One region of the Vibrio sp. SCP2 genome, then DNA from elsewhere that is predicted to be linked to it. Evidence: predicted binding sites of a transcription regulator. Region 1 holds the regulator's gene; the other holds the start of a gene.

Region 1 (4,047 bases):
GTTTGCCGGTCAACCGGGCAAGATGCTGGCGCTAGAAATGGGTGGTAATAACCCAATGGTGATCTCTGAAAATTACGGAGAGTTGGACGCGACCGTCTACACCATCATTCAATCAGCGTTTATCAGCGCAGGTCAACGCTGTACTTGTGCTCGCCGTTTGTATGTTCCAGTTGGTGACAAAGGTGACTTACTGGTCAACAAGCTAGTGGAAGCAACCAATAAGATTCGTGTCGATCAGCCTTTTGCTGAGCCAGCACCATTTATGGGCCCTCAGATCTCTAAAGCGGCTGCTGACTTTATTCTTGCTGCTCAAGCAAACCTACAAAAGCTAGGTGGCGAGAGCTTAATTGAAGCTAAAGCCGGAGAAGCTGCATTTGTAACACCAGGCATTATCGATGTTACCGCGATTGCTGAGCTACCAGATGAAGAGTACTTCGGCCCACTACTACAAGTGGTGCGTTACCAAGGTCTAGAGAAAGCAGTTGAGTTAGCCAATGACACTCGCTTTGGTCTATCCGCAGGCTTAGTTTCTACTGACGATGGTGAGTGGGAATACTTTGTTGACCATATTCGTGCTGGCATCGTAAACCGCAATCGCCAGTTAACTGGTGCAAGTGGTGATGCGCCATTTGGTGGCCCGGGTGCGTCAGGTAACTTACGCCCAAGTGCTTACTACGCAGCAGATTACTGTGCTTACCCTATGGCTTCGATGGAAGGAGGAGAAACACTTCTTCCTGCCACGTTAAGCCCAGGTGTTGAGCTATAAAAAACGATAAATTTTAGGGTATTCCCTTCTTGCCTCCCTGAGCCGGGAGGCATTTGAAACGTCACAGGCTGAAGGCTATCTGATCAAACTTTCTGGACACATTTGGTTAGATGGCCTTTTTTATAATTAAACAAATAACTACTCATACTCCATTTACGTAAACCACCCCTACAAGGAGGCGTTATGACGCCAGATGTTTTATTCCAACAGTTATGGAATGACTATATTCAACGCTTATGTCCCTCTGCTGAACAAGTCCACCAACTTCTGCAAGAAGACGAAGCGCTGATCAATGACCACATTGCTCTGCGCACTTTCAATGTAGAACCTCTGGGCATTGCGACCCTTGCACAACCATTCTTAGACGTAGGCTACAAGCCATGCGGTGATTATGTGTTTGAAAGCAAGAAGCTTGTTGCTAAACATTATGAGCACCCAGACCCAAAACAGCCTAAAGTGTTTATTAGTGAACTGAAGGTTGAAGAGTGTTCTGCTGAGCTACAAGCTATTGTCGCTAAGCTTGTCGAGCAATTGGACACCAGTAAGCTAAAAGGTCATGAGTTCTTGTATGGCGGTCGTTTGTGGGACATTAGCTTTGCTGACTTCCAGACGTTAGCGAAAGAAAGTGAGTACGCTTCTTGGCTGGCAGCACATGGTTACGGCGCTAACCACTTTACTGTTAGCGTCAATCAGCTCAATGCATTTGAAGAAGTGAAAGGCGTCAATGACCACCTACGCGAGTCCGGCTTTACCATCAATGAGTTTGGTGGCGAAGTGAAGGGGTCTCCTGATGTGCTGCTAGAGCAATCTTCAACGATGGCGGATAAAGTAGCGGTAACCTTCACGGAAGGTACAGAGATTATCCCGGGTGGTTTCTACGAGTTTGCTAAGCGCTACCCAATGAGCAACGGTGAACTTTATCCAGGGTTTGTTGCAGCCTCTGCTGATAAGATCTTCGAGAGTACTAACGGGTAGGAAGAGCTGAGAACGGGCTGCGCCCTAGAGATGCGGGAACGCTGCGCTTCGAGAGAGTTTGATCTCGGATGTGGAAAGGTGTTCTATCTCGAAGGACGAAGTCCGCTCCGTAGCGTTCTCGATTCTCGCATCCGATATAAACAAAAAGCCACCAATGTTTCCATTGGTGGCTTTTAAAATTTTAACGGTTAATCGAAATTAACGAGTACCGTAAACCACGATAGTTTTACCGTGTGCAGAAATTAGGTTCTGCTCTTCTAGCATCTTCAAGATACGACCTACTGTCTCACGAGAACAGCCAACGATTTGACCGATTTCTTGACGAGTGATCTTAATCTGCATGCCATCTGGGTGAGTCATCGCATCTGGTTGCTTCGCTAGGTTTAGTAGCGTTTGAGCAATACGGCCAGTTACGTCTAGGAATGCTAGGTCACCTACTTTTTGGCTAGTCACTTGTAGGCGGCTTGCCATTTGCGCAGATAAGCGCATTAGGATGTCTGGGTTCACTTGGATAAGCTGACGGAATTTCTTAAATGAGATTTCCGCAACTTCACAAGGAGATTTAGCACGAACCCATGCTGTACGCTCTTGGTCTTCTTCGAATAGACCAAGTTCACCGATAAAGTCACCTTGGTTTAGGTAAGAAAGGATCATTTCCTTACCTTCTTCGTCTTTAATAAGAACCGCTACTGAACCTTTTACGATGTAGTACAAAGTTTCAGCTTTCTCGCCCGCGTGAATTAGCGTGCTTTTTGAAGGGTACTTATGAATATGACAATGTGAAAGAAACCACTCTAATGTTGGGTCGGTTTGAGGTTTACCTAGAACCATAATATCTCACTTCCTCTGCAGGGTACGCTTGCCGCTTTCCATATTTTAGCTAAGCCTTAATCAAGACCTACTAGGATAAGAGCACTTTACAAATGCTGCAAGCCAACTTGTGTTTCGGTAAGAAATAGTATCCTTTTTCGAAAACGATTTCTTGATTTTAATCGGGTACAACTGGGGTTTTAGTACGCAAAACTGTGCACATGATCACGGTATGAAAAGTAATCGTGTTCTAGCTGTGGGTATTAACCAATTTTGCCCGTTTCGATGAGCTGTTGAAGTATCGGTTTAACGATTAGCTCCATGGCAAAACTCATCTTACCGCCAGGGACAACAATCGTGTTGTGACGCGACATAAATGCCCCATCAATCATTGCCAGTAGATATGGGTAATCTACGTTTTTAATGCCTCGCAATCGAATAACAACAAAACTCTCATCTAAACTCGGAATGCCTTTGGCGTTAAGCGGGTTAGATGTGTCGACGGTAGGGACACGTTGAAAGTTAATATGAGTACGAGAAAATTGGGGAGTAATGTAGTTCAGATAGTCATCCATTGAGCGGACGATAGAGTCCATCACCGCTTCACGCGAGTGACCACGATCGCGGGTATCACGAACGAATTTCTGAATCCATTCAAGGTTCACGATAGGCACCATGCCAATCAGAAAATCAACATGCTGTGATACGTTAACCTCGCCATCGACAACACCGCCATGTAGACCTTCATAAAATAGGACGTCGGAGTTTTCTGGCAGATCTTGCCAAGGTGTAAAGGTGCCTGGCATTTGGTTGTATGGAACGGCTTCATCGAACGTATGCAGGTAACGGCGGATTTGACCGACGCCTTCTTGACCGTACTTGCGGAAAAACTCTTCAAGTCCATTGAAGTCGTTCGCCTGAGGGCCAAAGTAACTGATATGGCGGCCTTGCTCACGTGCCTTACGGATTTCAACGTCCATCTCAGGGCGCGTAAAGCGGTGGAAGCTATCGCCTTCAACCCATGCGGGTTTGACGTTCATCATATTGAACATCTTACGGAAAGCTTCAGAAGTCGTTGTGGTACCAGCTCCAGAGGAACCAGTGACCGCAATAATCGGGTGTTTTGCTGACATGACAAACCTTGTCGTAATCTAATCCTTTAAACGAAAACCACTATAGCACGCTTTAGTGGTCAGTCACTGTATGCGATGCGCTAAAGTACTAAAACTTTCGTTTGAGTTGAATATCGACGGTTTCGTGCAGTTCAGAGAAGACAACAACCGCTTCCCCTGATTCCAACTGGGTACGTATTTGATCGACTTTGTCTTGCAGCGAGATCTCGACATCCCCATAGTCTGTCCCTTCACGCAGGACAAATTCCCGAATGAGATTTTCTAGTGTTGCTGGCTCGATTTGTTGCCATGGAACGATCATAAATACCTCTTTATTTTATGATTTAGGCCAAGGTGATTGGCTACGCAGAGAGAGCCAAACTT
Region 2 (4,047 bases), on a different contig from region 1:
CTTCCTCTAGTAAACGCTCCGCAATATGTCGCTTGCTCATAACACTGCGCAACATAGGGAGCACACCTCGCTGAGTCCAGAGTTTACGGTACTCTTTAAACTCATTGATTGCGTTTTCCCACTCATTTTCATCGTTGTTGAGTTTGTCTAAACTGCCCGCATCGAGAGCAAACATTTCAGAAGCCAAGCTTGCTCGTAAGGCGCGATCATTTTCCGGCGTCAGTACAGCTTGCAATAAACGCTGAATATCTTGGGCGACAAGCGAGGTAAACACGCTGTCTCGGTTTGATAGATAAACACTCGCAATACCTTGTTTGGCGAGAGCCTCTTTCACCATACGACCTTCATTACCGGTTCGAACCAGTACCGCAATATCTCCCGCCTGAATCGAATGCTCTCCTTTACCATCTTTAAAGAAAGCTTGCTCGTTTTGCGCCGCAGTGAGAATGGTTTGGATTTGATCCGCGGTAGCCTTAGACATCGCCTCTAGGTACTCACCTTTTGGTAATGGCTTCTCATCGGCATCTTGCAACCAATAAGTGAGCGCGGGTTGCTTTTGACCACCGATAGTCCAAACGCGTTTATCCGCGTTGGGGCTAGAGTCGACAGGCAAGAATGGAATATCTTTATCGTAAATAAACGGGCTCGAAGGCAACTCAAAAATCTGGTTTACCGCACTGACCATATCCGCGCTAGAACGCCAGTTAGTACCTAGAGTGAAGTGCGACGAAACCTGATTACGCGCTTTGATGTAAGTAAAAATATCTGCACCACGGAAGCCGTAGATTGCCTGTTTAGGATCACCGATCATGAACAAACCACATTCAGGGTTGTTCAAGTAGATACGGCTAAAAATGCTGTATTGAAGGGGATCGGTATCTTGGAACTCATCAATCATAGCGACCGGATAGAGAGTTCGAATCCGCTCTGCAAGTAGCTCTGATTCATCACCATCAATAGCAGCAGAGAGATTAGTCAGCAAATCATCAAAAGAGAGCCACTGTTTCTGCTGTTTGGCTTTTGCCAACATCTCGCGACAATGTTCAATCGCATGGGCAAGAATAGGCGCTTTGAGACTGATTGGCGCAGCAAGGAAAGCATCAATCGCTTCAAAAACAAGGTGCTGCGGCGCGGTGCCTTTCGGCGTTTTCTCAACCAAGGCATTTTGGGCAAACTTCTCCAGTTTGTCTGGATAGTCATAGCCCGTCGTTTCTGTTGCCGCCCACACATTGACCGCTTCGAGCCAAGTCGGTAGAGACTTTTTGGTGTAACTGCGTTTGTTGACATCAGAGTCACTAATCAGGGCAAAAAAGTCATCCTGATGCTCTCGCCATAGCGATTTCAATTCATCGATATGCTTTAGATTTTGTTGGTGTAAGTCCGCTAAACTGCCACTCATCGCTGCTACAGACAGGGTCAGTGGCGCACCAGTCAGATAGTTAGTCACATCGCGCAGTAAATCCGAGGGGGCATTCCAGATTCGGCGCACTTCTCCGGCTAAATTCAGCGGCAAAGGATAGAAATTACGTCGCCAGTAATCGGCAACAATCTGAGCTTTAAGATGACTCTCATCGGTCACAAATTCGTTGTTAAAGCGACTGCCTGATTCAAACGCATTTTGGGTTAGCATACGTTGGCAAAAGCCGTGGATGGTATAGACAGCGGCTTCATCCATTTGCCTTTCCGCTTGCAAAAGGATCTCCGCGGCTTGTTTGTGGTCACTGAACTCATCAAGTAAAGGCTTAATCACAGGGTCGCTACTTTTACCTCGGGCAAAGGCAAGACGAGCATCATGAATACGAGCACGGATTCGGTCTCTAAGTTCTGCAGTTGCCGCTTCCGTAAATGTCACCACTAAAATCTGGTCGACCGTCAATGGCACCTGATGTTTGGTCTCGGATGTACCGTGACCGAGAAGTAACCTTAGGTATAAGCCAGCGATAGTAAAGGTTTTCCCCGTACCCGCCGATGCCTCAATTAATCGTGCACCGTGCAAGGGAAAAGTCATGGCATTAAGCGGAGTAACCATTGACGTTACTGTCATAAAATATTTGCCCTTTGTATGAAAACCCGAGATCCAAATGTGATCCAGACTTAAAAACGATTGTTATTAATATAAATCCCTAAAAACTTGGGACTTTATGAGATCTTTCTCACGGCAGGCTCGTTAGCTAACCGCTACTATGCGCGCCATGTGTTGAGCAACTCCGAGCTTGTCTAAGCAGCCAAGTTGCAACAAACCGACAGAATAATGGTCCCTCTGACCTGTGGCCGTACAGCGAACGCCCTACACTATAATGATTTACTGGCGGCCACCTACTTTCCTTCAATCCGTTTTCCACTAAGCTAATCTATTGCATGTCTTCACTGGCCTTTGCCTCTAGTCGAGGGGTTTGCAGTACCAATGTTGTGATGGTGCGTGCCTGCGCTGCTAAGTTGTCGTTCCAACTTGGCCAGATACGCGAGATGTAAGGATTATTACCTTCACCTGCTGCCATGAAGCTATCGTTAAATGTATCGGCCATTTTCTTGAGTGATTTCTCTTCATCATCCACCCAGTTGCCGCGACTGAATCCCGCTTCAACACCGGCTAATGCGGTTCTCGGGAAGTAGCACAACGGCTCAGTCATGCCTTGATAGAACAAACGAACCAGCTCAGATAACAAACTATGAGCGTAGCTGGCATCTGCAATTTCAGGGTAGATAAGATGAACAACCCCTTCTTTGCGATCATAGCCAATCATATGGGTGCGCTTACTAATGCCCATCGCCGACATTGCAAGGTGGTCTACCCATGCGGACAGATAGTCTTGTGAGCGAATCTTACCGCTGCGAAAACGAATTAAGCCCGACTGATAATACTGTGTCAGCCAGCCAGTTAGGTTGACCTTTTTATCCTCACCTAAGACATCAAATGTCAGTTTTACTTCGAGGTCATTAGCTTCGCTGCCACATAAGAAGGTCAATTTTTCCACCAGCTCCTGCGCCTGCACTCGGTTAGTTTCAAACTCGATATCACCAAATGCGCCAACCGGTAATTTCCCTTGAGCACGTTGCTGCTTAACAAAGCTTTCAATCACACCCTTGCTATCTTGACCACCCGAAAGCTGCTGTTTGAGTAAGCTATCCAATAAACTGTCACGCATTTGATAGCTTTCTAAGCCATTGAGCACAAAGGGCTCGTCATCTTCCATAACCGGTAGCGGTGGCTCAAACATCACTTTTAAGCGGCGATTGAAAAAATATTGCACTGGCAAACGCCAGAAGCGTTGCAGCTCAACCAGATCCAGCTCTAACGGGTAGGAGGCATCGAGTAAGTAATCTTGCAGCTGTCGATAAAATTCACCGCTTACCTGGCCTAATCTATTTACTGCTGGTAACCACTCTTTAGCATAACTTGGATGCTCACCCACAAACGCGGTAGCACTAAACGGCACCATAGAGTGGTGAGTGATAAGTTCTGATAGCAGCTTTTCTCCAGACTCATCACTCGCTAACACTTCATCTCCATCTAGGCGGTAGTTTTGATGGCAATACTCCATCAACTCAGAAACCAGCACCGATGGCACACGCTCTGTATTATCTTGGATTGAGCGGCCAACATAACTGATGTATAGCGTTTGCTGTGCAGACAGCATGGCCTCTAAGAATAGGTACCTGTCATCATCCCGGCGAGAGCGATCCCCTGGTTTGGTTCGCCCATTCATCAAATCGAAGCCCTCTGGCGGCATAGAACGTGGATAAACACCATCATTCATTCCCAGTAAGCAAACCGTTCTAAATGGAATAGAGCGCATCGGCATCAAGGTACAGAAGTTCACTTGCCCAGCAAGGAAGCGTTGGCTGATCCGCGTCCCCGACAGCTTGTTGTTCAAATAGGTGGCAATAATCGCCGGAGATAATGACTGCTCGAAGGCTGCGTCAGTCAGTTGCTCTTTTAAGTTGGCTAAGGTGTCACGAATCGACTTCAGCGCCGCCTCACCTTCGAGTTCAACACTAAAGAAATCATCCAGCAGCAAAGTAAGTATTTCGCGCCAACTATCAATT

Evidence for each region. The regulator CRP, encoded in region 1, controls carbon source genes, mostly activating them, when cyclic AMP is high. The targets are predictions, from matches to a motif close to TGTGANNNNNNTCACA.
Region 2: the regulator CRP is predicted to act here: its motif matches at 2,143-2,158, upstream of recB (exodeoxyribonuclease V subunit beta).

What each region holds. Positions count from the first base shown of each region.
Region 1 covers NZ_JCAFVV010000006.1:163,530-167,576, forward strand. The annotation lists gene astD (succinylglutamate-semialdehyde dehydrogenase) at 1-766, shown strand, start outside; gene AC5O63_RS16790 (DUF1338 domain-containing protein) at 950-1,741, shown strand; gene crp (cAMP-activated global transcriptional regulator CRP) at 1,940-2,572, opposite strand; gene AC5O63_RS16800 (phosphoribulokinase) at 2,815-3,684, opposite strand; gene AC5O63_RS16805 (YheU family protein) at 3,773-3,985, opposite strand; gene AC5O63_RS16810 (hydrolase) at 4,026-4,047, opposite strand, start outside.
Region 2 covers NZ_JCAFVV010000007.1:62,023-66,069, forward strand. The annotation lists gene recB (exodeoxyribonuclease V subunit beta) at 1-2,044, opposite strand, end outside; gene recC (exodeoxyribonuclease V subunit gamma) at 2,352-4,047, opposite strand, start outside.